DNA from 4 places in the Thalassospira sp. NFXS8 genome. Region 2 is predicted to be linked to each of the others. Evidence: riboswitches for the same ligand, from Rfam matches in the RefSeq annotation. Region 2 holds a riboswitch; each other region holds the start of a gene.
The links. Region 2 has a riboswitch for cobalamin ahead of metE (5-methyltetrahydropteroyltriglutamate--homocysteine S-methyltransferase). Riboswitches for the same ligand answer to the same signal wherever they lie in the genome.
Positions count from the first base shown of each region.

Region 1: it holds a riboswitch for cobalamin, as region 2 does, so the genes downstream of both, J4E05_RS19870 (CbtB domain-containing protein) here and metE (5-methyltetrahydropteroyltriglutamate--homocysteine S-methyltransferase) in region 2, are expected to answer to the same signal.
Region 3: it holds a riboswitch for cobalamin, as region 2 does, so the genes downstream of both, cobU (bifunctional adenosylcobinamide kinase/adenosylcobinamide-phosphate guanylyltransferase) here and metE (5-methyltetrahydropteroyltriglutamate--homocysteine S-methyltransferase) in region 2, are expected to answer to the same signal.
Region 4: it holds a riboswitch for cobalamin, as region 2 does, so the genes downstream of both, J4E05_RS12405 (methylmalonyl-CoA mutase family protein) here and metE (5-methyltetrahydropteroyltriglutamate--homocysteine S-methyltransferase) in region 2, are expected to answer to the same signal.

Region 1 covers NZ_JAGEMF010000004.1:205,385-213,377, forward strand. Annotated here, with positions in the region: gene J4E05_RS19855 (nitrite/sulfite reductase) at 1-407, shown strand, start outside; gene J4E05_RS19860 (DUF934 domain-containing protein) at 394-921, shown strand; gene J4E05_RS19865 (CbtA family protein) at 1,067-1,858, opposite strand; gene J4E05_RS19870 (CbtB domain-containing protein) at 1,886-2,059, opposite strand; cobalamin riboswitch at 2,113-2,335, opposite strand; gene J4E05_RS19875 (methyl-accepting chemotaxis protein) at 2,569-4,245, shown strand; gene J4E05_RS19880 (helix-turn-helix domain-containing protein) at 4,495-4,929, opposite strand; gene J4E05_RS19885 (methyl-accepting chemotaxis protein) at 5,516-7,183, shown strand; gene J4E05_RS19890 (hydroxymethylglutaryl-CoA lyase) at 7,298-7,993, opposite strand, start outside.
Region 2 covers NZ_JAGEMF010000003.1:252,728-260,720, reverse strand. Annotated here, with positions in the region: gene metE (5-methyltetrahydropteroyltriglutamate--homocysteine S-methyltransferase) at 1-1,684, opposite strand, end outside; cobalamin riboswitch at 1,791-2,014, opposite strand; gene J4E05_RS17550 (amino acid ABC transporter ATP-binding protein) at 2,247-2,984, opposite strand; gene J4E05_RS17545 (amino acid ABC transporter permease) at 2,981-4,048, opposite strand; gene J4E05_RS17540 (amino acid ABC transporter permease) at 4,053-5,150, opposite strand; gene J4E05_RS17535 (amino acid ABC transporter substrate-binding protein) at 5,199-6,224, opposite strand; gene J4E05_RS17530 (trans-sulfuration enzyme family protein) at 6,281-7,444, opposite strand; gene J4E05_RS17525 (LysR substrate-binding domain-containing protein) at 7,535-7,993, shown strand, end outside.
Region 3 covers NZ_JAGEMF010000002.1:47,898-55,890, forward strand. Annotated here, with positions in the region: gene J4E05_RS09500 (endo alpha-1,4 polygalactosaminidase) at 1-27, opposite strand, end outside; gene cobN (cobaltochelatase subunit CobN) at 14-3,799, opposite strand; gene cobW (cobalamin biosynthesis protein CobW) at 3,913-4,953, opposite strand; gene cobU (bifunctional adenosylcobinamide kinase/adenosylcobinamide-phosphate guanylyltransferase) at 5,003-5,530, opposite strand; cobalamin riboswitch at 5,595-5,806, opposite strand; gene J4E05_RS09520 (hypothetical protein) at 6,262-6,933, shown strand; gene J4E05_RS09525 (histidine phosphatase family protein) at 7,106-7,717, opposite strand; gene J4E05_RS09530 (adenosylcobinamide-GDP ribazoletransferase) at 7,717-7,993, opposite strand, start outside.
Region 4 covers NZ_JAGEMF010000002.1:708,793-716,785, forward strand. Annotated here, with positions in the region: gene scpA (methylmalonyl-CoA mutase) at 1-75, opposite strand, end outside; gene J4E05_RS12405 (methylmalonyl-CoA mutase family protein) at 78-2,168, opposite strand; cobalamin riboswitch at 2,264-2,434, opposite strand; gene J4E05_RS12410 (hypothetical protein) at 2,805-2,978, shown strand; gene J4E05_RS12415 (response regulator) at 3,064-3,483, shown strand; gene phhA (phenylalanine 4-monooxygenase) at 3,616-4,590, opposite strand; gene J4E05_RS12425 (Lrp/AsnC family transcriptional regulator) at 4,758-5,249, shown strand; gene J4E05_RS12430 (hypothetical protein) at 5,371-6,225, opposite strand; gene J4E05_RS12435 (asparaginase) at 6,467-7,471, shown strand; gene J4E05_RS12440 (YnfA family protein) at 7,731-7,993, shown strand, end outside.

The sequences.
Region 1 (7,993 bases), on a different contig from region 2:
GGCTGGATTATTGCGCCCTGGCAACCGCACGGTCGATTCCGTTGTCGCAGCGTATTTCCGAACGGTTTGGCGACCTGGAACGTCAATATGATATTGGCGAGTTGAAAATCAAAATTTCGGGCTGCATTAATGCCTGTGGGCATCATCACGTTGGGCATATCGGTATTTTGGGTCTCGATAAACGCGGCAAGGAATTTTACCAGATCACACTGGGTGGCGATGCCAGCCAGGATGCCTCTATTGGCAAGATTGCCGGTGCCGGTTTTTCCGAGGCCGAAGTTGTTGATGCGATTGAAGCGCTAATTACCCGTTACATTGACATTCGCACGGTTGGCGAACGTTTCATCGATACCTATCGCCGTGTTGGCATGGACCCGTTCAAGGAGGTGCTTTATGGCGATCGTTAAAAATGACAGCGTGATCGAAAATGAATGGGTCACGCTGGATGATGAAAGTTCCATTCCCGAAAGTGGCACCAATGTTCTGGTTAGTCTGGGCCGCTTTAAGGCCGAACGTGACAGCCTGATTGCGCGCAATGGCGGACTGGGTGTGTTGCTGGTACCCGGTGACGCACCGGAAGATCTGGCCGAGGATATTGATCGTTTTTCGCTGATTGCAGTTAAATTCCCGGCCTATACTGATGGGCGCGGATATTCCTATGGCCGCGTTTTGCGTGAGCGTTATGGCTATGCCGGAGAAATGCGGGCCGTTGGTGATGTGCTGCGCGATCAGATTTTGTATATGCATCGTTGTGGTTTTGATGCCTATGAACTGTCTGACGACGTTGAAACTGCCCTTGAAAAAGTGCGTGCAGCCCTGCGGGATATGACGGTTTATTACCAGCCGACCGGTGATGGTCGCGCGACGGCAGGGTCCTTGCGTGATCGTCGTCGGGCTGTTCTTGACGATGCGACGTCGTAAGATATTCGATATAAACTGCCGACTGAACCTTGAATGGGCACCTTTTGGTGTCCATTTTTTTATATACCCCCAAATAAAAATGCACCCTTCAAGGATGCATTTTTTCGTGGATTTGGATGGGCAATGCGTGGTCGTCTCCCCGATATTATGTCTGCGATAAAGGCCTGCGGGCCAGAAACGCGCCGGACAAACCGCCCAAAACCAGCCAGAAAGCCGCGCTGGTTATAATTGACGCTATGGCAAATTCGGCGGCGAGTTCAGCGGGCAGGGCGCCGCCAAGGGCTTCCTTGACATGTGGTGCCCCATATATATGGGGGGTGATAATGGCGACCAGGCCAATCAGTTTGTAAACCCAGCCTTTACCAAAGGCGATCAGGGCCAATCCTGCTGCACCGCCAATGGCAGCACTTAACCACCATATCTGACGTGCTTCAAGCGGGGCCGCCACCGAACCGGGCAATTCGGGCGGAAGACCCAGTGCTGGAAAAAGTGAAAAAGCCATAAAACCGCCCATTCCCCACATCATGCCCTGGCGAATGGTGATGTCTTTACCGCGCAATACAATACCGGCACATAACAACAGGGCATAACCGACACCAATTACGATATTGGCGAGCAAAGTATAGGAAACCCGTTCAAACCCGTCTTGTGGTGCCCAGGCATTTTCATCGTGATGATGCTCGCTCGCCATTGTTGCGGCGTGATCATGGTCGGTATTGGCTGTGATGCCAGCATGGTCATGAGTATGATCATGACCTGCGATGGATATATCATGGGGGGCAGATGCCGGTTCCGGTGTTGCTGCGCCGGCGTCCATTTCCTCGTAGGTTTCAGCCTCAAGGATAAGAGGGGTGACTTTTAAATGCTGGGCAGCGGAAATAAACACGCCACCAAGCACGCCCGCGAAAATCGCAGCGAACAGGATACGTTGGATCATGTCAAAGACCTTTTGGGAAGGTGTGCCTTAGTGGCAGGGAAACGCAAAAGCATGGCGCCCGTCGTGGGCGGCATTATGCAAGGTATTGGCACTGGCAAAACCGGCCCCATACAACAAAACCCCGCCCAGTACCATTGCCACGGCGGCAGCGGCAATACGCTGGCTTATTCCCAAAGATACTGTTTTGGTTGCTGTCGTCATTTTCAGAAAACTCCCTCCGAGTTTTTGTATGTCCCGAATGGCTAAACAATTTCACGCCATCGTCCGTGCGGGCAGGTTTCCTGGCTCGTGCGTCGTCGCTGAAAACAGCCTTCCCGATCCTGTTTGTCCGGATCAGTGACCATTCCCGTTTCCAACTCGTCACTCACAGTTGCGGGGGCAGCCCGGGCGCAAAGAACGCAATTAAAAGTTGTGAATTGCGTCTTCTCCCGTGTTCCCTTGGCCAAACCGGCCAAACCCGACACAGGAGTCGACTATGCCAAACTATCGCTTCAGGGGAAAGTTAAAACCGGGGCTGATGGTGCTTGCTCAAAAGAACAGTTCCCAAAGTGTGGATTTATTTGGCAAATAAAAAATAACCCATACTTATGGATGATGAAAATTCTATTGTGTGACCTAAATCACTGTTGTTCAAGGCAAAATCAGGGACAGTTCTATACAATGATATAGATTCAGGCGGCATTTGCGGCCTGTGTTTTGCCGGGGGCGATATGCTTAAAAATATCAATATTCCAACAAAAATATTTGGCGGGTTCGGCATTATCATAGCACTTCTGCTGGTGATTGCCGTTGTTTCGGGGGTTTCGTTGCGGGCAGCGGATGATAATTTTAAAAGTTATCGCCACCTGGCATTGCAGACCAACCTTGCGGGGCGGGTGCAGGCCAATCTTTTGGAAGCACGTTTGGGGGTGAAGGATTTTCTTCTGACCAAATCGGAAAATTCCGGAAATACAGCAAAAACGCGTGCTTCAAAGACGCTGGAATTAAATCAGCAACTTGCGGCTTCAAATAGGAATGAAGACGTCCGCGCTATGCTTCTGACCGTTGATGAGGAACTTAAAACCTACATTAGTACATTTGACGAAGTTATTGTGCTGAGCCGAGAGGATGACCCGGTATCACTAACACGTCGGGATGATTTGGTGCGTAATACACTTGATGTCATTGGGCCGAAGGTTGCTGCGGCAATGGAACAATTGAAACTCAAGTTGAAAGCCGAGCAGGACGAACTTGGCCCGCGCGCAAGCAATGCGACCGAAATGGCTGTTATAACGTCGGTTGTGGTTTCGGCGGTTGCGCTGATTTTGGGGATAGGGGCCGCGATTGTCGTTGGACGGGGAATTTCCTCTCCGATTCTGGCAATTACCGACGCCATGCGAACATTGGCCGAAGGCGATAAATCGGTGGAAATTCCCGGTCAGGATCACAAGGACGAGATCGGCAATATGGCCGATGCGGTACTGATTTTTAAGGAAAACATGATCAAGGCGGCGGAGCTTGCCGAAAATGAACAGCAAGCCCAGAAACGCCGGCAGCGACGTACCGAGATGATTGATAAGCTGACAACCGATTTTGATGCCGATGTTAGCGCTGTATTGAAAACAGTTGCGTCGGCCGCGACGGAAATGCAGGCAACCGCGCAATCGATGACCGCGACTGCCGAGGAAACCAGCCGTCAGTCGACTGCCGTGGCGGCGGCATCGGATCAGGCGTCCAATAATGTGCAGACCGTCGCCAGTGCAGCCGAGGAATTAAGCGCGTCGATTAATGAAATCAGCCATCAGGTTAGCCAATCAGCCCGGATTTCAACCAAGGCGGTTAACGATGCTGAACATACAAATGCCCAGATACAGGGCCTTGCGCAGGCCGCACACAAAATTGGCGAAGTCGTTAATCTGATTAACGATATTGCCAATCAAACCAACCTTTTGGCGTTAAATGCCACGATTGAGGCCGCCCGTGCTGGCGAAGCAGGCAAAGGGTTTGCCGTTGTTGCCGCCGAGGTGAAAAACCTGGCTTCGGCAACGGCGCGCGCCACAGATGAAATCACCAGCCAGATTACCGGCATTCAAAATGAAACCCGTGATGCTGTGACGGCTATTCAATCGATTGGGGGCACAATTGCCCAAATCAATGAAATAGCGTCAAATATTGCCAGCGCGGTTGAGCAACAAGGGGCAGCGACACAGGAAATTACCCGAAATGTTCAACAGGCATCGTCGGGGACCAGCGAAGTTTCACAGAATATTTCCGGTGTCACCGAGGCTGCATCCTCGACCGGTGCTGCTGCGGAACAGGTACTGGCGGCGTCTGGCGAGCTTTCAGAACAATCGGAAGTCTTGCGCAGTCGGGTTGAACAGTTCCTGCTTGCGGTAAAAGCGGCCTGATGACAGGCGGCTAAATCAACTGTTGAAAATTTATGCCCCGCAGATCGAGCTTGCTGCGGGGCTTTCTGTGTTTGGGCGGTGACGACGTACCTTGTTTGTCAGGTACATGTTGCTTTGACATTGGGTTACTGGTGGAGAAACCGCCCTTCCCGGGAAAGCAGATAACGCATGGCTTTTCTGCCTGGCATCCTTTGCGTTGTACCAAAAGGTTTTAGGGACTGTTGTGGTCTCCATGACTTTATACCAGCTTTATAAAAGTGCGGCTTGCATAAGGAACAGAAGATTGGCGGTTTCGGGCGTGTTTCCTTTTTGCTTTTCGGTTGCCAGCATTTGATAGCCTAGCGCGATGATGCGGGCGATTTGCTCGTTGCTCCAGGCTGGGCAATTTTGTGCGCGAAATTTTTCCAATTCATTGACGGTAAGTTTTAGTAAGTCATGGTCCAGTACAGGCTGCGTATTTTGGGGGTTTGGTGTTGTCATGTCGCCTTTTCCCGTCAGCAGCCAATTGCCATCAATTCCATGTTCTACCAACATGGCCAGAGATATTGCACGTGGTTCATTTTTGTCCAGTTCATAGCGTTCCCAGGATTTTCGCGTCAGCCCTGTAAGGTCTGCTGCCTGTGATGCGCTTAATCCCAAGTATTTTCTCGCGGCCCGGATGCGGTCGCTAAGGCGACTGTTCATAGGGAATTCACCCGGCCTTCATCAAAATATGGTATATTTTTATACCATTTTTGACCAATGAGTTTCTTTTTCCGCTTGAAAAAGGGTACTTTATGTTCCATTGTTTGGGGTGTCCAAAATTTGGATGTCTTTCCGGCTATGGGGGTTCGTAAAAGAGCTAGGATTTGCAATCGGCAGAAATATTCAGGGGTTACAAAATCTCGGTTAACTGGTCTTCACGAAAATGTATGTGCTCTTCATGGTGCGAACGATCAATTCACGCCATGTCATTTAAGTGAGGGGTCGTTCATTTGATTCAAGGTTGCAGGTAGCACTTTGTTCCAGGGTGCTCGGTATTTGTACCTACTTCACCGAAGATACACATTCCAAACTTAATGATACCTCCTGATTGATCTTGAGTCACGTTCGAGAACGCGTCTTTTCCTGTGGTTTAGCTGGAAGAGTTTCTTCGTGCCTGATCATTATCCTTTTGGTTTGTCTCGTTTTTTTGCCAGTTACGCATAGCGAGCGATGGCGATGTATGGAGTTTTGTGCCTGGGGAAAAGGAGCATGCGTCATCACGTGCGTTAATCAGGGGGAGTATCAAATGATGAATTTTCTAAAAAAAATTACGGTCCGGCAAAAAGTGTTCGGCGGCTTTGGAATTGTGCTGGTTTTGTTGTTGATGGTTGCCTTTGTGGGTGTGTTTTCGCTGCGATCGGCAGATGAAAATTTCACCAGATATCGTCAAATTGCATTGCAGTCACTTCAGGCTGGTCGGGTGCAGGCCAATTTGCTCGAAGCGCGTCTCGCCGTGTTTGAATATGTGAAAAATGGTTCGCCTGAAGCTGCGGAGCATGTGCGCGAGCGGTTAAAATCGACACACGAATATAGTGTCGAGTTAGCAGGACTTTTGATCAAGCCTGCGAGGCAAGCTGTTGCAAAGGAGAGCAGTGATGCAATCAGGATGTATACCGAGAATTTTGCCAAGCTGATCGGAACATCAGATGCTGTTGATCGGGATCGGCTTTTTGCGGAAAAAATGAGTGCCACCGGATCAAAGATTGCTGCGGATATGGAGCAACTGAAGCTTGATATCAAATCCGAGCAGGATGCACTCGGTCCGCATGCCGAGAAGGCGATAGGCAATGCAGTTATCTGGGTTTCGATTATTGCGGTTGCCGCGCTGGTGGCTGGTATTTCGGCAGCATCGATTATAGGTATCGGGATTTCCAGGCCTATTTTATTTATTACAGATGCAATGAGGGTTCTTGCTGGCGGGGATAAATCGGTTGATATCCCCGGGCAGGATTATCGCGATGAAATCGGCGATATGGCGCAGGCTGTACTTGTTTTTAAGGAAAATATGATCAAGGCAGATGAAATGGCCGAACATGAAAAAGAGCAAGCCCGGTTACGACAACACCGTACCGATTTGATCGAGCGTTTGACCAGGGGGTTTGACCAGGATGTGGCGGATGTTTTGGATGGTCTGGCCTCGGCTGCAACTGAAATGCAAGTGACAGCGCAGTCAATGACAGCAACGGCCGAACAAACCAGTCGGCAGTCAACGGCGGTTGCCGCGGCAGCGGATGAAGCCTCGGTAAATGTGCAGACAGTTGCCAGTGCCACTGAAGAGCTTAGTTCGTCAATTGGTGAAATTAGCAATCAGGTTAGTCATTCGGCCAAAATTGCGTCCAAGGCAGCGGAGGATGCCCTCCTTACCAATAAACAGGTACAGGGACTGGCCGATGCGGCGCAGAAAATCGGAGACGTCGTTAACATGATTAACGATGTCGCCAATCAGACCAATCTTCTGGCACTTAATGCAACGATCGAAGCGGCACGCGCCGGAGAAGCAGGCAAGGGGTTCGCCGTTGTGGCGGCAGAGGTTAAAAATCTGGCATCCGCTACCGCGCGTGCAACGGACGAAATTACCAACCAGATCAGTGCAATCCAGAATGAAACCCGCGGTGCGGTTTCTGCCATTCAGGGGATTGGGGCAACGATTGACGAAATCAACGAAATTGCGGCGAACATTGCCAGTGCTGTTGAACAGCAAGGGGCGGCAACAGGCGAAATCACGCGCAATATCCAGCAGGCATCAGACGGCACCAGCGATGTTTCCCACAATATTTTTGGGGTAACAGAGGCAGCCGCAACAACAGGTGCTGCTGCCGAGCAGGTATTGGCGGCGTCTGGCGAGCTTTCAAAGGAATCCGAAGTCTTGCGGGGCCGGGTTGAGGAGTTCCTGCGCGCAGTAAGGTCTGCCTGATCATTACATTGCGCAGGTATGAAGACAGAGAAAACGCCGCAGCATGGCACTATGCTGCGGCGCTGTTTTATGTGATGTTTGCACATAAGAACCCATTGACGAACGTCATGAACGTTACATCCAGTGGGCAGATATCGCCAGTTGTGCCTTTGATGCCGAGGGGCGGCCCGCGCGGCTGCAAATCCAGTGGCCGGTGGCGACCAGTTTTTCCAGATCAACACCGTTTTCAATGCCAAGTCCGTTAAGCATATAAACAACATCTTCAGTGGCAACATTGCCGCTGGCCCCTTGCGCATAGGGGCATCCGCCCAGCCCGGCCACCGAACTGTCGATGGTGGCTATGCCCATTTGCAGGGCTGCCAGCAAATTAGCCAGCGCCTGACCATAGGTATCGTGGAAATGGGCGGCCAGTTTTTCAATCGGGATATTTTGTGATACGGCGGCAATCATATCTTGCACCTTTGCGGGGGTGCCCGTGCCAATAGTGTCACCGAGGCTGACTTCGTAGCAGCCCATAGTGTAAAGTTCCTGTGCCACTTCGGCGACTTTTTCCGGGGCAACATCGCCTTCATAGGGGCACCCCAGCACGCACGAAACATATCCCCGTACGGCAATATTGTTTTTGCGAGCCTTGTCGATCACCGGACGAAACCGTTTCAGGCTGTCTTTGATCGAACAATTGATGTTTTTTTGTGAGAAACTTTCCGATGCTGATCCGAAAATGGCAATTTCGGTCACGCCTGCTGCAAGGGCGGCTTCCAGTCCTTTTAGATTGGGGACCAAAACCGGATAGGTCACGCCGTCTTTGCG
Region 2 (7,993 bases):
GGGCATAATGCGACCATTTAACTGTCATGGCATCGGGACGCGATACATCGCCATAAATGATGGGGGGTCGAACATATCGCGACCCGTAACTTTGTACCCAGCCATGTTTGGTAAAGGCATATCCCGCCAGTTTTTCGCCAAAATACTGTACCATGTCGTTGCGCTCGAACTCGCCATGGACCAGCACATCGATGCCAATTTCTTCCTGCCAGCGAATGGCGGCACTGGTTTCTTCACGAATAAAGGCATCATAGGCATCGGGTTCCATGTTGCCCCTGGCAAAGGCCGCACGGGATTTGCGCACATCTGTTGTTTGCGGAAAGGACCCGATGGTTGTGGTTGGAAAAGCAGGCAGCCCCAGTTTGACGGTTTGCAAACGACGACGCACATCAAACGGGCTGTTGCGATTATCCATACCCGCAGAAATACCCAAAACACGTTCCGTCACCAGACGATCATGAACTTTCGCTGACGTGCGACGTGTGGCAAGTGCAGCCGATGCCTCGCGAAATAGCGATGCGACCGCCCCTACGCCTTCACCAAAAGCCCGTGAAAGGGTTTTAAGTTCCTGTATTTTTTGAACCGCGAATGAAAGCCAGCTTTTAAGGTCCGCGTCCAGATCGCTTTCCTGCTCCAGATCAATCGGCACATGCAAAAGCGAGCATGAAGGTGCCAGTTCAAACAGGTCATTGCCACGCGCCGCAATGGCCGGGGCAATCCAGTCATAAATTGCCTGAAGATCGGCCCGCCAGATATTGCGCCCGTCAATTACGCCAAGCGAAATAACCTGGTTTGGCGCAGCACCGTTAATCACGGCATCAAGCTGCTCGGGTGCCCTGACCAAATCGACATGCAACCCGGCCACCGGCAATGACAACACTGTCGGTAAGTTTTCTCCCAGTTTACCAAAATACGTCGCCAGCATCAGTTTCAATTTTGGAACGGCCTTGCCCAGTACCTCGTACGCCTTTTTAAAAGCCGAACGCTCGGCGTCATCAAGGTCAAGGACCAGGCAGGGTTCATCAATTTGGACCCAGTCAGCACCACTATCTCTAAGCTGGCAAAGCACTTCCGCATATACGGGCAACAACCGGTCCAGCAAGGACAGCGGGTCAAACCCCCGGACCGTGGATTTTGCCAGTTTCAGAAACGTAACCGGCCCCAACAAAACCGGGCGGGTTTTAAAACCAAGTGCTTTTGCCTCGCGAAATTCGTCAACCGCTTTGGTCGAGGCCAGGGTGAAATGCTGTTCAGGGGACAGTTCCGGCACCATATAATGATAATTGGTGTCAAACCATTTGGTCATTTCAAGGGCTGGAATGCCTTTATAGGCCGTTTTACCACAGCAACTTTCTTCCTGTGTATCTCCCCGTGCCATGGCAAAATAGGTGTCGGGTTGAATCAACCCGCCCTGCCAGTCATAGACATCGGGAATTGCACCAACCATGACACAAAGATCAAGCACATGGTCATACAGGGAAAAATCGTTGCTGGGCACATGATCAACACCAAGGCTTTTTTGCCGTGCCCAGTTGGCACACCGCAAGGCCGATGCCTTTTCCTGCAAAGTGGCAAGATCGGACATGCCGGACCAGTAATCCTCCAATGCGAATTTCAATTCGCGCCGTGGGCCGATCCGGGGTGTTCCCAGAGTTGAAACAGGAATGGAAAAATTCTTCGACATAGACTTACCCCAATAAATGGGGGCAAAGGCCAGGCAAAAGCACGCACCCCTGACCGGAAAAACACCGGCAAGAGTACAATACTCCACCGGGGCACCCCGCCCGAGGACGTAACATGAAGTCGCGGCAGGTCTCCTGGCTCACGGGTCACGGCTTTTATCCGGCCTTCCCGAAACGCCTGAACGTCTCAGTGGCCATGCATGGATAAAAGCTCGCCGCTTACAGTTGCGGGGGCAGCTTCGGCATTGCCGTTTCTTCAAACGGCGCACCGAATTCCCTCTTAGCTTCCGCCTGACAATCAAACGAAAGAACCATCGACACGGCTACAGTGCCTCTAAACGCCACAACTGTCAACACAGACATAAAGATTTCTTTATGTCTTATTAAAAAGAAAAACGGTGCCACAAACCGAACATGTGACACCGTCTTCTTTCACCGTATTTGACGGTACATTTTTATATCAGGGCACCGAAAATCAGGCTCGCTTCCGTATTCACGATATCTTTAACGTCCGAAAATACCGGGGTCACCACGACCTGCTATTCGGTTATCGGCCTGCCCTGATTACGCTTTTACCAATCGCGAAAGGAACCGTTGGCTCCGTTCGTCCTGCGGATTGTCAAAAAAGGCATCAGGCGTGGCCGTTTCAACAATTTCACCGGCCTCCATATAAACAACCCGGTCAGCAACCCGGCGGGCAAAACCCATTTCGTGGGTAACAACCACCATCGTCATACCGCCCTCGGCCAGGGCCACCATGGTATCAAGTACTTCGCCAATCATTTCAGGATCAAGGGCCGATGTCGGCTCGTCAAACAGCATGATTTTCGGTTTCATGCACAAGGCACGGGCAATAGCAGCGCGCTGCTGCTGCCCGCCCGATAGCTGACCGGGGAATTTGGCCGCCTGCCCCAGAATTTGCACACGGTCAAGATAGTCCCGCGCGCGTTCCTCGGCTTCCTTGCGACTGGTTTTGCGCGACAGAATTTGCGGCAAGGCACAGTTTTCAAGCACGGTCAGATGCGGAAACAAGTTGAAATGCTGAAACACCATGCCTGCTTCACGGCGGATTTCATCCAGATCCCGCAAATTATCGCCCAGTTCAATACCACGAATGACAACATGGCCGGAATCATGGGATTCAAGTTTGTTCAAACAGCGGATCAATGTGGATTTTCCCGACCCTGAAGGGCCACAAATTACCACCCGTTCGCGTTCGGAAACGCAAAAATCAACATCGCGCAATGCATGAAAGGCCCCGTAATATTTGTTCAGGCCCTGAACATCGATGGCATAGGTCATGAATGATTCCTTGAATTTATGCCGGCTTCAAGATGGCGGGAATATGCGGCAATGCCATAACAAATGACAAAATAGATACCGGCCACAAACAGATAGGCTTCTGTCGATGGCCCCGGCCACGCCGGATCAGTTGCAGCACTGCGCGCCGCACTTAACATGTCGAACACGCCAACGATCAAAACCAGTGCCGTATTTTTAACCATCACGATGGCCGTATTGGTCAAAGGTGGAATAACCTTCTGGATCGCCTGTGGCAAAACGATATGCCAGACCATTCTCCAGTAAGGAATGCCAAGGGCCTGTGATGCCTCGATTTGGCCAGATGGCAAACCTTGCAAACCACCACGAATGACCTCGGCAAGGTAAGCCGCAGCAAAAACCGTTAAGGCCGCAAGGGTTCGCCCCAGTTTATCGATCGTCCAATCGGGCGGCAGAAACAGCGGCAGCAGAATAGCCGCCACAAACAATAGCCCCACCAGCGGCAGCCCTCGCACGATTTCAATAATGAAAATCGACACATTACGCATAACGGGCAAAGACCCGCGCCGCCCCAATGCCAAAACAATGGCAAAAGGAAATGCCAGCCCCAGCGACAATACCGCCAGCAAAAGCGTAACAGGCAGCCCTCCCCATTTGGATGTCGGCACATAGGCAAGGCCCAGAATGCCACCATTCATTAGCACCAGCATCACGGCAATGCCTGCTGCCCACAGCACCAGTAACCGCCCACCCCACATCTTTGGTGAAAGGGTTGCCAAGACCAGCATCACAATCACGATCACCACAATAATGGCCCGCCATTGTTCTTCTGGTGGATACAAGCCGAACAAAATGAAATTCAGCTTTGCCGAAATAAACGCCCAGCAGGCACCACCTGCCCGACATTCGCCAGGCGATGCAACCGTCCAGTGCGCATCAAGTACCGCCCAGTTAAACGCCGGAACAAGACCAATCACGATGCCTAGCGACAGCACCGTTAACAAAACCGATAGCCAGTCGCCAAATAACAGAGTGAACAGGCGATGAATGGCAGGCCGGTTAGCTGGTATATTTGGATGTGCCATGTCCTTAACGCTCCACCAACGCAATTTTGGCATTAAACCGGTTCATAATCAGCGAAACGGTCAGCGAAACCGTCAAAAATACACCCAGCATGACCATAATGCTTTCCAGTGCCTGCCCCGTCTGATTGATAACGGTATTTACAACCAGTCCCAGTTCCGGATAGCCCACTGCCACCGCCAACGTGGTGTTTTTCACCGTTGAAAGATATTGGGATGTCATTGGTGGAACGATGATGCGCAGAGCCTGCGGCAGAACAATGCGAAACATAATTTGTCGGTCGCGAAGGCCCAGTGCCCGGCCCCCTTCCCATTGCCCTTTGTCAACCGCCTCGATCCCGCCGCGAATGATTTCGCCGGTAAATGCCGTTGTGTACAGCGCCAGGCCGATGGTGATTGCCGCAAATTCCGGTGACAAATACATGCCACCTCGAAAATTCAGCCCATGCAACACGGGACTTTCAAGACCAAGCGGCACATCCGCCAACCACCAGATAACAATGCTACCCAAAAACCATATAGCCGCATATGCAGGTAACCGCCGCAGCAACCCGATATGGCGAAACCGGCGATGCCCAACCCGGATGACCGCTATCAGCAATAGGATCGAAGCCGCGATCACCCAGCCGCCGCCTGGCCCCATGACAAGGGTTGGCGCATAAACCCCGCGCAAGGATAAAAACACCCCCGACACCGGCTGAAACGCATCGCGCGGTGCAGGTAACGACGAAGTTACCAACCCGTAAAAGAACAATAACTGCACAATAAGCGGAATATTGCGAAATAGCGTGACATACCCGACGGCCAGACGTGACAGCAAAGGGTGCTTTGAGAGTTGCGCCAATGCCAGAAAAAGACCGCCAATCGTTGCCAGGACAACAGCAATAACCGAAAGCCAAAGCGTATTGGCCACGCCGACGACAAAAGCCCAAAGAAAGCTGTCCGACGGGGTGTAATGGACAATACTTTCGGAAATAGGAAACCGCGCCGGATGAAACAAAAAATCAAATCCGGTACGAATGCCACGCTCGGCCAGGTTGCTAACTGCATTTCCGGCCACCCAGTACAGGAGCCCCAGCAGACCACCCAAAAGGGCGATCTGCATGATCCAGCTCCGGAACCGGTCCGAATACCAAAGGGACTGCAACATGGCTTATTGAAACGCCAGAGGAAGCATCAAACCGCCGTCCTTAAACAGGGCATTGTAACCACGTTCAAGTTTCAGCGGACTATCCTTGCCCACATTACGATCAAATATTTCCCCGTAATTACCCAGCGCCTTGACGATCTGATAGGCAAAGTCATCCTTTAAGCCAAGGGCGGTACCATTTCCCGGGTCCTTGCCCAGAAACCGCACAATGCGCGGGTCCTTGCTGTCTAGCATGGCATCAACATTTTCCCGGGTAATGCCAAAACTTTCGGCGGCAATCAGGGCCTGAATGGACCAGCGTACAATATCCATCCACTGGTCATCCCCCTGTCTGACGGCCGGGGTCAGCGCATCAACGTAAGGGGTGGCAGGAAAAATGATATAATCATCGGGGTTTTTTGCCATACTTGCCCGGACCGATGCCAATGCCCCGGCATCGGTAATCAGCGCATCACAACGGCCAGAGAAAAATGCCTGCCGTGCGGCCGAAGTATTATCAAAAACAACCGGCTGCAAATCGAGCTTATGCTTTGTTGATACATCGTTGACGACAACTTCGGTCGTCGACCCCGTCTGAACACAAACCGATGCCCCCGCCATATCTTCAACCTGCGTGATCCCAAGGGATTTTGGCATCATGAAACCGGTATATTCATAATAATTTGGCTGGGTAAAATTGATGCCATTTGCATCACGCTGCAATGTCCAGGTCAGGGTGCGGGGCAAAATATCAATTTCCCCGGTTTGTAACGCAGGAATGCGCTGCTGCCCGGAAAGGGGCACAAAATCAACCGCATCCTTATCCCCCAGCACTGCAACTGCAACGGCCCGGCATGTTTCAATATCCAGCCCGCGCCAGTATCCATTATCGTCGGGGGCGCCAAAACCCGGTGTGCCCTGACTTGCGCCGCAAATCAGGCGTCCGCGTTCCTTTACTGTATCAAGCGTGGTGGCGGCCTGCGCCGTCATTGCAAACAACATCCCCGCCACGGGCAGACAAATTGCCGCAAGTTTCGTTTTATATCCCATTTTTACCTCCTGATATTTTATCATTCAAAGCCGCGTAATACGGCGCGTTTCCAACCTCAGGCCTGTGCCATCAGATCAAAAAACGTACGCAGATCCGCCCGCAAATCTTCCGGGTCTTCAAGCCCGATACTGAGACGCAATATGATGCGTTCGTTTCGCGGGTGCGGTGTGGTTCGATGACTGTTTACAGTCATCGGTGCAATCAAACTGCGCGTTCCTCCCCAGGACGCACCGATTGCAAAGATCCTGAGCCCGTTCAAAGCAGCATCCAGTCTGCTTTCCCATTCCACCGGCAAAACCACCGAAAACAGACCGCTGGCACCGGTAAAATCACGCACCCAAAGCGCATGCCCCGGGCTTTCGGGTAATATTGGCGATAGAACCTCGACGGGGTATTGGGCGACAAGCTCGTGGGCAATTTCACTGGCAACACGACCGGAATGCGCAACCCGTACTGCCATTGTTTCCAACCCGCGCAATACCAGTGAAATGGCGTCAGGGGCGGTATGAAAACCCAGCATTCGCATCACATCACGCAAGCCTTTGCGTAAATCCATACGATTTACCGTAACCGACCCCATCAGAATATCCGAATGCCCACCGGGATATTTGGTCAATGCCTGCATGGAAAAATCAACCCCATGCGCCAGGGGCTTGAACAACAACGGGGTTGCCCAGGTGTTATCAATACCAGTTAAAATACCCTTTTCGCGGGCACAGGCGACAATGGCAGGTACATCCTCGATCTCCATTGTCGTCGAACCAGGGCTTTCCATCCAGATCAGGCGGGTTTCCGCTGTTATGTGGGCATCAATCCCTGCACCGATACCAGGCGGATACGTCGACCATGTCATGCCCAGCGGGGCGAGGAAGTTCTGGCAAAAGCCGTTCACCGGCGGATAAGCTGTTTCAGCAATCAACACATGATCGCCCGGTTTGAGAACACTTAAAAAAACAGCCGCAATGGCCGCCTGGCCCGATGGAACAACAACTGTTTTAACCCCGCCTTCAAGTGCGGTTAACTGCGCCTCCAGAACACGCTGTGTCGGGGTGCCGTGCATGCCATATGAATAACTGTCAAGGTCACGCTGACCACGGGTGGCATAGGCTTCGGCATTGTCAAAAACAATGGTTGATGCCCGCTGCGTTGCCACACATAAAGACGAAAATTCATCTTCTGCAACGGCAGGGTGATGAACGCTAAGGGTAAAATCACGCATAAAACTCTCCGATTGGGTTTCAAAGAGAGTTGCACGACCACCCTAGTAAATATACTGATGGTTCATCATTACTCTATGTGGAAATGTTATATGAAATACCGCCAGATCGAGGCATTTCATGCCCTCATGATTTCGGGCTCGACCGTTCGTGCCGCCGAAATCATGGGCATTACCCAGCCTGCTGTTTCTCGCCTGATAAGCGACCTGGAACATGCTGTACGCTTTGCACTGTTTGATCGTATACGCGGACGCCTGGTTGCCACACCGGAAGCACGCCTGTTTTTTCGCGAAGTGGATGAAAGTTTTCGCGGGCTGGATCGTCTGCGCGCAGCAGCAGCCGGTATTCGGGACTATGGCGAAGGTACATTGCGGATCGGCTGTTTTGCTGCGGGCAGCGTTAGCCTTGTGCCTTCCGCCATTCGTACATTTCGCGCCAGGCATCCGGATATCCGGCTGACTTTTCATGTCAAATCATCTGCCGATATTCGTAATGGCATTGTCGATGGGCAATACGATATTGGCATCGCCGCCGACGAAATTGATAATTCA
Region 3 (7,993 bases), on a different contig from region 2:
CAGCCACATCGCTTTACCGGGCTTCATTGCGCCCCTCCATTAAATCGGCAGCCACACTATTACGCTTTGGTTGCCATAATCCGCGGTCAATGGCCTCGGCCAGCCGGTCGCGAATGTCTTTCAGGGCATCGGGGTTATGGGTGGCGATAAAATCGCGCACCGCGTCGTCACCCAGATAGGCATCATAAACCAGATCAAAATGATGGTTGGCAACACAGCGTGCGGTTGCGGCAAAAGCAAACAGGTAATCCACCGTTGCCGCCATTTCAAACGCCCCTTTATAACCGTGTCGCATAACCCCGTTGATCCATTTGGGATTCACCACGCGCGCCCGCACCACCCGGGCGATTTCTTCGTCCAGGGTACGTATTTTCGGGCTTTCAGGGCGGGAATGGTCGTTATGGTAAATAACCGGCTGCTGGCCCGATATATGACGCACCGCCGATGTCATTCCACCTTCGAATTGATAATAATCGTCAGAATCGAGCAAATCATGCTCGCGGTTATCCTGATTATGAACGATGGCATCCACCGCCCCCAGCCGGGTTTCAAAAACATCGCGGGCCGCTTCGCCGCTGGCCCCGTTACCATAGGCATAACTGCCCCACGCCAGATAGGCATCGGCAAGGTCGGCTTCGTTCTCCCACAATTTTTCATCGATCATTGCCTGCAAACCGGCCCCATAGGCCCCCGGTTTGGAACCAAAAACACGAAACGCCGCCTGTCTCTCTGCCAAAACGGCATCAACACCGTCGGCTGTCAGCTTGGCTGTTTCGGCGCGAACCCGCCGGGCAATCGGATTCATATCAGCCGGTTCATCGCGCAGGGCGGCCACCGCGCGCACGGCACTGTCAAACAAATCGATCAATCCGGGAAAAGCATCGCGGAAAAACCCGGAAATGCGCAGGGTAATGTCGATGCGCGGTCGGCCCAATAACGTGATCGGAATAATTTCAAACCCGGTCACCCGGCGCGATGCGGAATCCCATGTTGGTTTGACCCCCATCATCGCCATTGCCTGGGCAATGTCATCGCCGCCTGTGCGCATGTTGCTGGTCCCCCATACCGACAGGCCAAGGGCCGCTGGCCATTCGCCATGTTCCTGCACATGGCGTTCCAGCAACAATTCGGCCGACTTCCACCCCAGTTGCCATGCCGCCGGGGTTGGGACGGTTCGGGTATCGACCGAATAAAAATTTCGCCCAGTCGGTAAAACGTCGGGTCTGCCGCGTGTCGGGGCACCCGATGGCCCCGGTTCGACAAACTTGCCCGCCAGCCCACGCAAAAGCCCGTTAATCTCGGCAGTACCGCATCGGGTTATCGCCGGGCGCAGGGATGTTTCGATATCGCAAAGAACATCCTTGGTCTGAACCCAGTCATCTGGGGCGGCTTTTTTCCCCGCCACCAGATCCATCGCCAGTAATTCCAGCCGTTCCACCGTATCGCCATGGGTGCGCCAAGCGCCGCAAACCGCGTCATAATCGCGCAAGGCCTGCGGGCGGTCGCCTTGCCACACATCGCCCATCACACAATCAAGCGGGTCAAACGCCGTTTCAAGGTCTGGCAGCAAATCGCGCACCAGCGCACGGTGCAGTGACGCCGTTGCCCCGGCATCCTTGCCGCGCGGCAGGCGCGCAAGAGCCACCAGCAAATCGGTCAAAAGGCGGCCTTCCGGGGCCTTGCCAAAAATATGCAAACCATCACGAATTTGCAGTTCTTTCAGCTCGCACAAATAATTGTCGAGTTTTGCCAGGGCAGATTCTTCGTCTTCGCCCGGTGCGATTCCGCAATCGCGGTCCAGCCCAATGCGCACGGCCAGTTCCAGAATATCACGCTTGAGCAGCTTTAGCCGGCGCGGATCAACGGCAGCAGCATCGTAATATTCATCAACCAAAGCCTCCATATCCTTCAGCGGACCGTAACTTTCGGCACGGGTTAAAGGCGGGGTCAGGTGGTCGATAATCACGGCCTGGGCGCGGCGTTTCGCCTGTGTACCTTCGCCGGGGTCGTTGACGATAAACGGGTATAAATGCGGGGTGGGGCCAAAAATGGCCTCGGGAAAGCAATTTTCGGACAAAGCCAGCGATTTGCCCGGCAGCCATTCCATATTGCCGTGTTTGCCAAAATGAATAATGGCATGGGCATCAAAGCTGTGCCGCAGCCAGATATAAAAGGCAAAATAGCTGTGCGGTGGCACCAGATCGGGGGAATGATAACTTTCGAGCGGGTCAATATTATAGCCGCGCGCCGGTTGCAGCCCGATCACAACATTGCCCATGGGCACAATTGATAAAACAAACCCGCCCGGCGACGCGCGATAAAACGGGTCTGTTTCCGGTGCGCCCCAACGATCTGTCACCTGCGTACGAATAGACGCGGGCAGGGCCGCAAATGCAGCACGATAATCGGCGACGGGCAGGGTAACGCGCACAACACGCTGATCAAGCGACTTATAATCGTTGGTTGGCCCCGCCTTGACCCGGGCAATCAAATCCGCGCCATCATCGGGCATGTCGCATATGTCATAGCCCGCGGCCTGCATGGCGTGCAGGGTTTCCATCATACCAGCGGGCGTATCAAGGCCCACCCCGTTGCCAAGGCGGGCATCGCGGTTGGGGTAATTTGCCATCACCATTGCCACCCGTTTTTCGGCCACCGGGGTTTGGCGCAATCGCACCCAGTTTGCCGCCAGTTGGGCGACAAAACCCACCCGATCAGCCACCGGGATATATTTAACCAGGTCAATTTGCGTTAGCGCATCACGCCCGGCAGATCCCTTAAACGAAATAGCACGGGAAAATATCCGCCCATCCACCTCGGGCAGGGCGACATTCATGGCGATGTCGCGTGCAGCCAGCCCGTTAACCCCGTCGCGCCATGCCGCAGCACTACCGCCCGATAACACCACCTGCATCACCGGTGCATCCACCGCGTCAAACGGGCTTTCGCCGCGCACGGCACCCGGCACGGCAAGGGCAAAACCAGTGGTATTTAAAATCAGATCTGATCGCGATTGCGCCAGCCATTCTGCCACCAGGGCAGCGGCCACCGGGTCTTTCAGGCTGGACACAAAAACTGGCAGGGCGTTGATCCCGGCTTTATCGAGCGCGCCAATCAGGGCGTCAATCACGTCAAGGTTACCCGCCTGAACCAGCGCACGGTAAAACACAATTGCCGCGACCGGGCGATCTGCGTGCCATTTGGCCCCAATTTGGGCCAGCGACATTCCCGTTGTGCCGGGCCAATAGAGACCGGCCTTAACCAATGGGACCGGAGGTTGCCAGTGCCAGTCGGTATCCGGGGTCAAATATTCATAAACATATCGTAACAAATTTCCTGCATTGCCCGGCCCACCTTCGACCAGATAGCGCCATATTTGTTGCCACGCCTGACCTTTCAGGGTTGAAAGCGACAGCATTTCCCCGTCGGGCTGATCATCGCCGGGCAACAAAACCAGCGGAACATCGTTGTCGCGCGCATGAGCAACCAGTTGTTCAACGCCATATTCCCAATAACCACGCCCCCCCAGCACCCGCACAATGATAAAACGGGCATGGGACACCACATCATCCAGATACAAATCAACCGACATGTTATGGCCGAGCTGTAACAAACTGGCCAGACGCAGCGACGGAATAGCGCCATCAAACTCCGCATCTAAACCGGTTTGCGCCGATGCCAGACAGGCCAGTTCGGATTCTGCCGCCGAAAGAATAACAACATCGCCGGGGTTTTGCCCCAGATCGACGGCTTCGCTACCATCGGTGATCGTGCCCGGCTGTGCGGCAAGTAAGTGCATAAACAGAACCTGTCTGGTAAAATGAGCGCAGAAATATCGGCAGGGCATAACCCTGCCGATCAAAAAACCGGGCGGGGTTATGCAATGGCATTTCCCCGCCCGTTCTGACTTTTTCAGGCGGCCAAAATGGCCTTGGCAATCGCGGCCTGGTCCATATCATGCAAGCCAATCACCACCAAACGCGACTGGCGGCTTTCGCCTTCTTGCCACGGCCGGTCAAAATAACGCTGAAACCGTTCCCCAACGCCCTGCACCACATGGCGCATGGCCTTGCCCGGCACATTAACAAAGCCCTTGATACGCAACACGTCAAAGTCACGCACCACCGCAATCAGGCGTTGTTCCAGTGCTGCCGGATCGTTAACATCATCCAGTGTCACGACAAAACTTTCAAAATCGTCATGGTCATGCTCATGCCCGTCATCATGATGGGACGGGCGGCTTTCCAAATCATCCTCGGCGGCAGCACCCAGACCCAGCAACACAGCATTTTCAATGCGTGCATGCTCAGTTGAAATGATCTTGACCGACGGGCGTTTCAGCTCCGCCCGAATGTCGGCCTCAACCTTAACCAGTTCATCGCTGCTTAACAGGTCAGTTTTATTAAGAACCACCATATCGGCACAATGAAGCTGTTCTTCAAACAGTTCCTCAAGCGGGCTTTCGTGGTCCAGATTATCATCTGCTTCGCGCAGGGCCTGCACGGCGGCATGGTCGTGGGCAAATAACCCGTCGCGCAGGGCCGCGGCATCCAGCACGGCAACAACACCATCCACCGTCACGCGCGAGCGGATTTCCGGCCAGTTAAACGCCTTGACCAGTGGTTTGGGCAAAGCCAAACCAGAAGTTTCGATAACGATATGATCTGGCGGTGTCTCGCGATCCAGCAATTTTTGCATGGTCGGGACAAAATCATCTGCGACCGTGCAGCAAATGCAGCCATTGGCCAGCTCAACCACATCTTCTTCCGCACAGCCTTCAATGCCACAGCCATTGATGACTTCCATATCAACGCCGACATCACCAAATTCATTGATAATCAGGGCAATACGCTTGCCCCCGGCATTTTGCAGCATGTTGCGAATCATGGTGGTTTTGCCCGCACCCAAAAAGCCGGTAATCACAGTAGCGGGGATTTTACCCAAATGCGCCATAGTCTTTAAATCCTTGATAAAATCGGATGTTCAAACATCGGATATGAAATTATTTAACCGTCATCGGAATGCCCGCAACCACCAGGGTCACGCGCCGGGCAAGGGCGGCAATACGCTGATGCAAGCGCCCGGCATGATCACGAAAGGCCCGTGCCATCGCGTTTTCGGGGACAATGCCAAAGCCAACCTCGTTTGACACCAGCAATACCGGCAAAGCCAGCCGGGGCAACAGATCACACAGTTGATCAATTTCCTGATCAATATTGTCTTCATTGATCATAAGATTGGTGATCCACAGGGTCAGACAATCGACCAGAACCGGTCCTTCGCTGTGCTGATCTAATCGCGACAAAACCCCGCATAAGTCATGCGGTTCCTCTATCGTGGCCCAAAGCGGGCCACGGCGTTGTTTATGATGGCTGATACGATCGCGCATTTCGTCATCCCACGCGCGACCGGTGGCAATATAGGTGCCCCCGCCGGCAGCAATGACCATGTCTTCGGCAAATTTGCTTTTGCCGGAACGCGCCCCCCCCAATATCAGGTGAACGCCGCTTTCAATTACAGTTGGGGCCATGGCCCGTCGGTTCCTTGCGCTATGGTCTCCACCCGAGACCCGGTTGCATAGATCAGGCACACTTGCACGCGGATCGCTTTTGGCAGGTTTCCTGGCTTCGGGCATGTCAGTTATTTCCCTTCCCAAAGGACTTTCAAACCAATCCTTAAGTGGGTGACAGGGCGTACCTGCCGTAAATAACCCATCCCGATACAGTTGCGGGGGCAGCACCGGCCTTGCACCGGATTTCCCATTACCAAACAGCGACGCACCCTAGCCCAAAAGACTCGTTAATAGAAGAGGCCGCGTCGCCCTTTCAGATTTCCCCCAATAGGCGCATTGCAGATTCAACCGAACCGTATTGGTTGCAAATATCAATAAAATCAGACTGTTGAGATCACTTTGCTGCTAGCTGAAAAACAGTCCTGCAAAACAGAAATTAAACAGGCGCTGCCATATAAAAGCCGAACCGCCCCACCGCAGATTTCCGGGCTTAAGCATAACCATATGGCAAAATTCCCCCCTTATAATTTCCCGCCCCCTCCTTAATGCATAAACCGCTACTAGACTAAAGGTCAGTATTTGTAAGAATTGATATGTTGAGACGGGGAATCCTTTGAGAGAACATGAAAACAATAAAAATACGGAATGGAACTTGCTGATATCGAACACACCGGGAAAACCCGGGTGTATGGGAACCGAGCGCTGTCTGCTAACCATCATTCCAGATAACAACAAAATTGTTTATCCCAATGGCTATAGAAAACTATGTCGAAAAGATCCGGACCCAGGAACTGTTGATCTGGCAAACCACCTCGCGTCGCGATATGTGGACAAAATTGCTGGACCGGCTGCAAAATGACGCGCCCCACTTTTCCAGTTTTCTGGAACAGCATGCAGACGACCATGAAGTCGTTCTGCGTCGCCGCCAGGTGCGCGCCCTTTACAAGGCCGACCGTGAACTGGGTATGGTTGCAGCAATCATCTGGGCCCACGCACGGGGTATTCGTGTAAACGCATTATCGTTGCTGGTGCGCGACTTGCCAACTCTGGTGACCTTGTTTGAATGCGACAGCTTTGACGATAATGGCCTGAATCATTTGTTGGGACAGCCGGGAATCTCTGTTCCGACGGCCAGCAAAATGCTGTCTGCCTGCGGTAAAATGTATGAAGGTATCCCAGCAGCGATCCTTGATGATTCGATTTCGGGCGTGATTGAAAGCAGCGAATTTACCGAGGATTTCCCCCGGACCAATCGCTTGCGCGGCAAGTCCCGTAGCCGGCCGCTTGAATATTACAAGGCATATCTTTCTGATCTGAACGATCTTGCCGTTAAATACAATATCGCCCACGACAATCTGGACCGGTTTTTATCCGAATTTACCGCCAATAGTGATGAAAACGAAAACCGTCAATCGGCCTGATCAGGGGATCAGCGCCGTTTTGGCCATTACCATAATTTCAGGTAATGGCCGGGATAGCAGCAAGGGAAAAACAGGCAACTAACGCCGTTGGACTGTGCCCGAAGACATCATACCGGATGCAAAACAAACAATAGTATCAACCGGGAAATTCGGCTATCGGCAAAAACGCGCCTTATACCACCAGATTAACACTGCCAATACGCCAACCGGGATTATCTGGTGCATCAAGATAATCAACCCGGGTGATGGCAAGCGGGGCGACATCAAATGACAATGATGCCGCAGGCGGCGTACCTAATATAGATGCCAGAATGGCACGTATTGAACCGCCATGTAAAACAGCCACAATATTTCGCCCTGCATATTCCGTCGTCAGGGCATGAAAGGCCTCGCCAACCCGACCTGCAAGCTGATTGAAGCTTTCCCCCCCTGGCGGCACGGAACTGGCATAATCATCCCAAAACATACGGGCCTGCTCGGCGGGGATATCGGCCCATCTTTGTCCTTCCCAAACCCCGAAATCCTGTTCGGCCAGGGCTGGTATCACCTTGATGTCAAGCTGGTCGCGCTGCACAAGGCTAAGGCGTTTTAACGTATCAATACTGCGTGCCAAATTACTCGCCACCCGGATCGCATCGTCTGGCAAGGCTGCGCTAACCCGTTTTAGCAAACCGTCATCTTCAAAAATGGCTGGCAAATCAGTACGACCATAAATAACGCCATCCGGATTATTGACCGGGGCATGGCGGACCAACCACCAGCGCGTAACGGCAAAGCCACTCATCACATTCCCCGCACAGCGACAGAGAGGATCGCAATCGCAACAAAAATTTCCGCGATCATCTGTGCACTTCCCAAAATATCACCGCTATGACCACCGATTTGCCATTTGGCAACAAACCCGACAACCAGACAGGCACAAGCCAGTGCCAATAACCCGGCCAGCATCATCACCGCACCGCCAAGAATGATGGTAACCAGCAGCACGCTTAATAGCGCAATCAAAAATGGAATTACCCCCGGTCGTCCGGCCCCATGCCCCAAACCATCGGACCGTGCC
Region 4 (7,993 bases), on a different contig from region 2:
CGATGACGGGGCGGTGGGCGTGTTTGCCTTTGTATCAAATAAGGGCAGATCGGAAAAATCAGGGATCCGGGTCATGGTTATTTCACTCCCAGATGGTCAAGGACGGCGGTGGTTGTGGCAACCACATCCGATCCGACAAAAATGAAATCATTAATTCCGGCGGCTTCAAAAGCCCCCCGGTTATCACCGGGATGCCCGGCCAGATAAATTTTGCGGGCACCTGCTGCGTTTAGCGATTTTGCCATTTCAGCGGCATGTTCGGCATATTGTGTATCCGATCCGCAAATGATGGCAATTTTTGCCCCGCTTTGCTTAAAGGCAATGGCCGCATCATGGCCGTTGGCAAAGCCGTTATTGGGAATGGCTTCAATGCCGCCAGCACCAAAAAAGTTACGTGCAAACATTGCCCGTGCCGTATGGTCGGCAACCTTGCTTATATTGCACAGGAAAATTTGTGGTGCCGTACCGGTTTCCATTTTATGTGCCGATGCACGGCGGCGGTTGGCTTCAAACGCCTCGGACAAACGATGTTGTGGCAGTGGGGGTATGCGGCTTGCCGATGACGGGTCACCATACAGGGCATTAAACAATTGTTCGATACTGGCCCCTTTGGCTGCGGCGGTGACCAGATCGCTAAAATCATTGCCAATTTTTACATCAGGCGGCATGGCCCTGTTTTGGGCCGCCGTACGCAAAACCGTAATATCGGGTGTTTCGCAATGCACGGCGGCTTCGTCGATATTGGGGAATTCGGAAACACCGGTTAACGGGTCGCGCCGGGTTGCAAGGCGGGATTCACGTTTTTGCCAAAGATCGGTAATTTCAGCAACGAGACTGCCGTTTTCAACGGCATTGATAATGCCGCCATTGTCTTCGATGGACTGAAATTTTTGCCAGGCATTAAGTGCCAGATCACGGGTCAGGTTTTCAATAAACCACGAACCACCTGCCGGATCGATGACACGGTGAACATTGCTTTCTTCCTGTAAAATCAGCTGGGTATTACGGGCAATACGGCGTGAAAAACCGTCCGGCAAGCCAATGGCATGGTCGTAGGGCAGGCACACAACACTATCTGCCCCGCCCAGCCCGCCGGCAAAACTGGTGACAGTGGTGCGCAGCATATTTACCCACGGGTCCACTTTGCTGATGATTTGTTCGGCCGATATGGCATTGATGGTGATGGGGCAGCCTTCAATGCCTGATGCCTGCAAAATACGCCGCCACATCAGGCGCAGGGCGCGTAATTTGGCAATGCCGGCAAAAAAATCGGTGCCAATGGCCGTGGTAAAAGTAATGCTGGTGGCAGCCTTTGCGCCCTCCATACCGGTATCAACCATGGCACGGAAATAGGCAAGGCCGGTTGCCAGTGAAATGGCAAGTTCCATGCTGTCGGTTGCCCCGGCATTATACCACGGCGTGCTGTTTACCGTTATCGCTGTGGCATTGGGGAATTTATCAGCCATCGTTCGGGCAAAACTGCCGGTCTGTTTTAATGCGGTTGTCAGGTCGGTTGGGCAGTACCCCTCGGCAACATATGTGCTTATCGGGTCAAAATTAAAGGCAGGTGCGGCGTCGGAAATATCGTCTTCGCGGGCCATGCGGGCGGCCAGCAAGGCTGCGCAGGGTATGGTTGCTGCCCCGGCATCCAGTGCGATTGGTGCCAGATTGGTATAAACGCCGTTCAGTGTGTGGTTGAGGTCATCCAGATTATAAACCATGACGCCACCCAGCCCCGCATCATCCCCACGGGCACCCCGACCAAACCTTGCGGCATGATCAAACCGCAGCAAAATGGATGTCACACCACTTTCCAGATCTTCCAGAATGGCATCATTCACCGCTTTGGGTGATGGATGGGCATGGAGCTGGCGAATATCCCAGCCGGTTGCGGCAGGGTTTGCGCCGGTATTTGTTGTTTTTTCATTCGCGTTGGGTGCCGCGGCAAGCTGGCTGTTGGTCGCGATCAGGGAGGGGTGAATTTGGGCGATGTCACCATCAAGATCATCGGCTGTGTAAATGGGCTGAACATCAAAACCGTCGCGCAGGTGTGTTACCAGTTTTTTGTCAAACGGCGCGCCGTTCAGGGCGGCTTCGGCCAGTTTGCGCCATGCTGCATAATCGGCAGGCGGAAATTCAGATGCCAGTTTCAAGCTCTGATCGGTCATGGTTGCTCCCGGTCGCGGTCGATACGAAGTACCGCGCACTGGCGTGGCACCATTGGTTCCCATCGCCCGGTACACCCCGCCCGGCCCCTGTCAGAGAGCGAAACAATCCCGGTAATCTGACTTGTTCCCGGCGTCACAGGCTGCATTGGCGCCCCTGACGTTACGGAACCAACAGTTGCGGGGGCAGTTTCGGATTTGGCAGGGGCCGCACCGAATTCCCGGAAAATGTTCCATGTCCCCTTGCGGGGACGGTCCTGTTTATAGCACCCCCGCCCAATTCAGTAAATAGGCATGGAAATACCTATTTATTCGAAAGGTAGAACCCGGTTAAAATAAGAATCGATGAAAAATAGTGCAAATTCAATTAATAAGGAAAAATTTTGCATGTGTCTGATGGTGTCGAAAAGGCCGTTTGGCGATGTGGGCGCATCAGACTTTGGTGCTATGATGAACAACAGGACACCCGGGAACGGCAAAGAACCATGCCGCGTTTCGGGATTCGAAGACGGGCAGGTTCCCACAAACCAGAGCGATCAACAGCGGTTTCCTTATTGTGCTTAACGGGGGTTTTTGCTGCTGGGCGATACAGGAGCGCTTTATCGCACCAGTATTGCAGGCCATAGGATTGCCCGGGTTATGGAAGTTGGTCGTCTGCATTTCACGGGCAGAAATGCGTTAACAGAATTGTTCCCGGACTGGGGCGAAGAAATTTTCCCCGCCCATGTTTATCACCCTTCGCGCCACCATCCACCGGCCAAAACCCGTGCATTTCTGGCGTTTGTTGCATCATTGCGGGAGAAAGCCGTTTAAATGCGGCAAAATTTCGACATTTAACCAATTCGACATTTTCAGCCTCTATGGTCGGGCTGTCCTGAAATTCGGAGAGAAGCCATTCATGAACGCGCTAAGCGCCATGCCGCCTTATCCCAGCCTGTCTGGTCTGGTGGCCTTTGCCGACGACAGCCCCAGTGCCAAAGCCGCCCTTGAGACGGTTTTGCGGCGTGCGGGATATGCTGTTGCAGGGTTTGATTGCGCCGATGATTTGATCGATTCGCTAGATGGTATGGCACCTCGCGCCATTATTCTGGATCTGGAAATGCCCGGTATGAGCGGCTTTGAAGCTTTTTGCGAAATTCGCCGCCGGTTTCCCAGTTCAAATGATGTCCCGGTTTTGTTTTTTTCCGCCCATTACGATGCCGATACTCGCGCCCAGGCTGAAGCCCTTGGGGCGGCTGATTTTATCAGCAAGGATTCCAGTCCGATGGTTGTTATCGCGCAGTTGAACCGCGTTTTGGAAAACGTTCTTAGCCATTAATTCATCAATATTTGCTGCGCGCTCGCGTTAGACCGCTATTGCCAATGGTGCGGTAACGGGAGTGGCGGCAAAATAAAACCCGCCGGTCGCATCGCAACCGGCGGGCAAGCTCCCTTGTCCAGGCACCCGGTGTTAGCCAGTGCCATCGAAGGCGTATCCTTCGTTACCGAAGTGATACACGCGGTCTGAATCCAGAACGCCTGCTGGTGGAATAACGGGCAGACTGGCAAGACGCGTATAGAGATTTTCAAAATCCTGTAACGTCGCCTCGAACAGCTGTTGATAGCTCTCAAGAACGAAGTAGGTTTTTTGAAAATCGTCGATCTTGTAGTCTGTTCGCATCACACGTTCCAGTGCAAATCCGATGCGATTTGGTCGTGGGTCGCTAAGGCAATATAAAGTCTCGCTTTTTGACGATAACATTCCTGCGCCATAGGCACGCAAACCGTCTGTAGTTTTGATCAGACCAAATTCCACCATGTACCAGTACAGCCGGGCGAGCTGCTTTAGTGACCCGTGTTTGATCGCTTCCGGGCCTTTGGCACCGTAGGCCGCCAGATAATCGGCAAATACCGGATCAAACAGCATGGGCACATGGCCAAAAAAATCGTGAAAAACGTCGGGTTCGACCAGATAATCGATCTCTTCGGGTTTGCGCAGCCACACCGTTACCGGAAAACGGCGATTGGCAAGATGATTAAAGAACGCATCATCGGGCACAAGGCCGGGCACGGCGACCAGCCGCCAGCCGGTGGCAGCAAAAAGCTGTTCGCTGATTTTATCGAATTTTGGAATGCCATCCTGCGCGTTCATCCGTGCCAGATTGGCAATAAAATCGTCGGCGGCCATGCCGGGTAAAATTGCACTTTGGCGCTGATACAATTCGCGCCACAAGGCATGTTCGGCGGCGCTGTACTTTTCCCAGTTTTGATCGACTGTGTAATCGTCATGGGTATGGCTGTAATCTCCGCGCAGGTTAGGGGCCGGAGCCTTTGGCGCACAAGAGGGCGCTAATTGGGCGCTATCATTGCCGTTTTGCCTTTCTGCCGGGCTAAAATGCGGATCGGTGACAAAGGAAGGTGTTTTTTCGGCCTGAAACCTGTTCATGACGTTCCTCACTGACGAATAAGTCTCCGGCATTCTGGTGGCCGGTTTCGGGTATTTGTGAAGATTGTATTTTACAGTAGTTTCAGCGTCATTTCCGGGCGATATGGATGCGTTTTTATGGTTTGTATGTCATGATGTGACTGATTATTGCGATTTTGGGGTTAAAAATGACGGATGTTGAGCTTTCGGCAACGGATGTGAAAATTTTAAATGTCCTGCAAAAGGATGCCAGCATAAGCAATGTTGCCCTGGCTGAAATTGTGGGTATGTCACCATCGCCCTGTTTGCGCCGGGTGAAACAGCTAGAGGCATCGGGAATGATCCGTAAAACCGTTGCCCTGCTGGATCGCAAAAAAGCAGGGTTGGGGGTTTTGGCAACGGTTCAGGTCCGTTTGCAGCGCCATACCGAAGCTGGTGCCGAAGATTTTGCCCGTGCGATGAATGATTTGCCCGAGATTTTGTCGTGCTGGGCCATGACCGGGCGGCAGGATTTTTTGTTAATGGCACTGGCACAAGACATTGAAAGTTTTGGTGATTTTGTGACCCATAAATTGCTGTCGATGCCCAATGTACGCGATGTGCAATCCAGTTTGGTGCTTAAGGAATATAAAAACGAAACCGCCATTCCGATCAGGGTGGATCCGTCGGCGCGGATATAGATGTAAGGCACGATGCAGGGCAACGAGCAGGCAGGTTCGTGACAGCAGATGTGCCAGGTGCAATGGTCGCCGAAAACCGGCAAGGAAGGGGCTTTACACCGCCTTCCTGCCAGATCGTTTGTTATTGTGCAGCCTGTTGGTCATTGGCAATTTTGAAAAACGGGTCGCAACAGGTGCCTTCGGGCGTGCAACCATATGCCGGGGTGTCATCAGGTGTGAAATCGTCCTGTTTCCATTGTTTGTAATGGGCAGGCGTATAGTATATCCGGTTGTTGACGTAATCGTAAACGATGCGCCCGTCAGCCGCGGCAAAGGCATATTGGTCGTCCCACTGGTCTTCCATCTGGGTAAATTCGACATAGCCCGTTAGCGGAATGTTTTCCTGCCCTACTTTTGAAAAACGCGCCGCGTAATAGTTCCATCGCTGGCTGTTGGTCATTCCCCCGGTTTGATTAAGGGTATTCATGACTTCGGCGCGGTTTTGTGTTTTTAGCACTTCGGTCATATGAATTTCGTTGTCAAACCCGGAAATATCAAGGACTGGCAGGTGGTCAAGAGCATTGCCATGCGGGGACCGGGCAGCATTTTGCCAATAGGCGGGGTTAAGGGCAAAGGGACCGTCAATATCGTCGGGCGGATAAAAATGACCGGCTTCGAGCGTGGCTAAATCATAGGCCAGCAGGGATTTGGCCATTTGTTGCAGGCCAGTGGTCAGGATCGCACGGTTAACACCCACCGTGGGAATAACCAGCCCGGACAAGGTGTTGGTTGATGCCGTCTGAACATCTTCAGGCAAGGCTCCCCAATTATTGCATTGATCAACCGGCCATTCTTTTCCCTGCCCGACAGGGGAGCGGCCCGACCATAGCTGCGAGATCGCATCCTGGGGGGTAAGCCACTTGTTTTCGGCCACGGCGGGTGACGCAAGGCTGTTCGATATGACGATGCTGCAAAGGGCGAACAAGGCTCGTTTCATGACGGGATACTCCTGATAATGTTACACGGGGTGATTGAAACACACCCTGTTATCGGGATGCTGCCGACGCGTGGGAACGGGACTGGTTCCCCTGTAAAGGATGGTGAAAAGCAAATTGTAACCGGTTTTATCGTGCGGTCCGCGCCGTGAACGGTTCTTGCCTTTTGCCTGTGATTTCAGGCATAGGAAAGATTAGTATTCGATGACCGATATAACCCGTCCCCCATATGCGGAGCCCATCATGACCAATCGTGCCAACCCGATCCTTGTTGAAGCCACCCGTGGAACCATGGTCGAAAGTTTTCATCGCGGGCGTTATGTGGTGATGAAAGCCGATGGCACTGTAATTGAGCAGGGCGGCGATATTGATGCGTTGATGTATCCGCGTTCCGCGATCAAGCCATTATTGGCAATTCCGATGGTTGAAAGCGGTGCGGCCGATGCGTTTAAATTGGAAGACCAGCATATTGCGCTGGCCTGTTCGTCGCATAACGGTGAGGAACGCCACGCCCATACTGTGGCGGCATGGCTTGAAAAACTGGGGTTGTCGGTTGATACGCTGGAATGTGCGCCGCATTATTCGCTGCGACTGGCATCGGCGATTGAACAGGCGGTGGACCATGTACAACTGACCAGGGCGCACAATAACTGTTCAGGTAAACATTCGGGCTTTTTGACAACGGCGGTGCATTTGGGCGAAGACCCGACGGGGTATATCAACGAAGCCCACCCGGTGCAGCAACGCCTGATTCGCATTTTGGAAGAAATGGGCGATTGTGATTTGTCATCTGCGCCACGCGGTATTGATGGTTGCGGAATTCCGGTTATTGGCATGCGGTTGCGCGATTTGGGGCTGGCAATGGCACGTATGGCCGATACCAGTGGCCTGGCCCCGGCACGCGCACAGGCAATTACGCGGATTCGCAAGGGCTGTGCGGCTGACCCGTTCATGGTGGCAGGCACCGGGCGTTTTTGCACCAAGGTGATGGAAGTTTGCGGTACCGATGCTTTGGTCAAGGTCGGCGCCGAAGGCGTTTATTGCGCAGCATTTCCCCAACAAGGATTGGGCGTGGCCCTTAAAATTGATGACGGTGCCCAACGTGGTGCCGAGGTGGCAATGGGGGCATTGCTGCGTCGCCATGGCGTGATTGATGATGCCCGTGCGGCAACTCTGAAAGATTATTTGACGCCGGTTCTAACCAACTGGGCGGGCAAATATGCCGGTGATATGCGCCCCGCCTTTTAAGGGCAGGATCGCACAAGGCCTTTAGGGCTGTTTACCACTATAAATGCCATCCCGGTCAGTATGCGAATGGCGGGCATATTGGTATTGGTATTCTTGCCGCTACCATCGCCGCTAACGCGGGGACAAACCGTAATATTTGGGGCTGTTAGCCAGGTGTCCTGCAATGATCAATGTCGCCTAAGTCAATTGACGTGGCATTGATGGTGCTGTGGTACCCCGTTTTCGGTATTTCGAAATATCAGGGCGTGAAAGGGCTGTTGTGTCACTGTTGTTTTATATCGCTGCCGCGACTGCCGAAATAGCCGGATGTTATGCATTTTGGGCGTGGTTGCGAAACGATAAATCGCCGTGGTGGACTGCCCCGGGAATGATTGCCCTGGTGATTTTCGCGGTTTTGCTGACCCGCGTTGATACCGCATTTGCCGGGAGGGCGTTTGCGGCCTATGGCGGGGTTTATATCGCGGTATCGCTGCTATGGTTATGGCTGGTCGAAGGAATGCGCCCCGACCGCTGGGATATGGT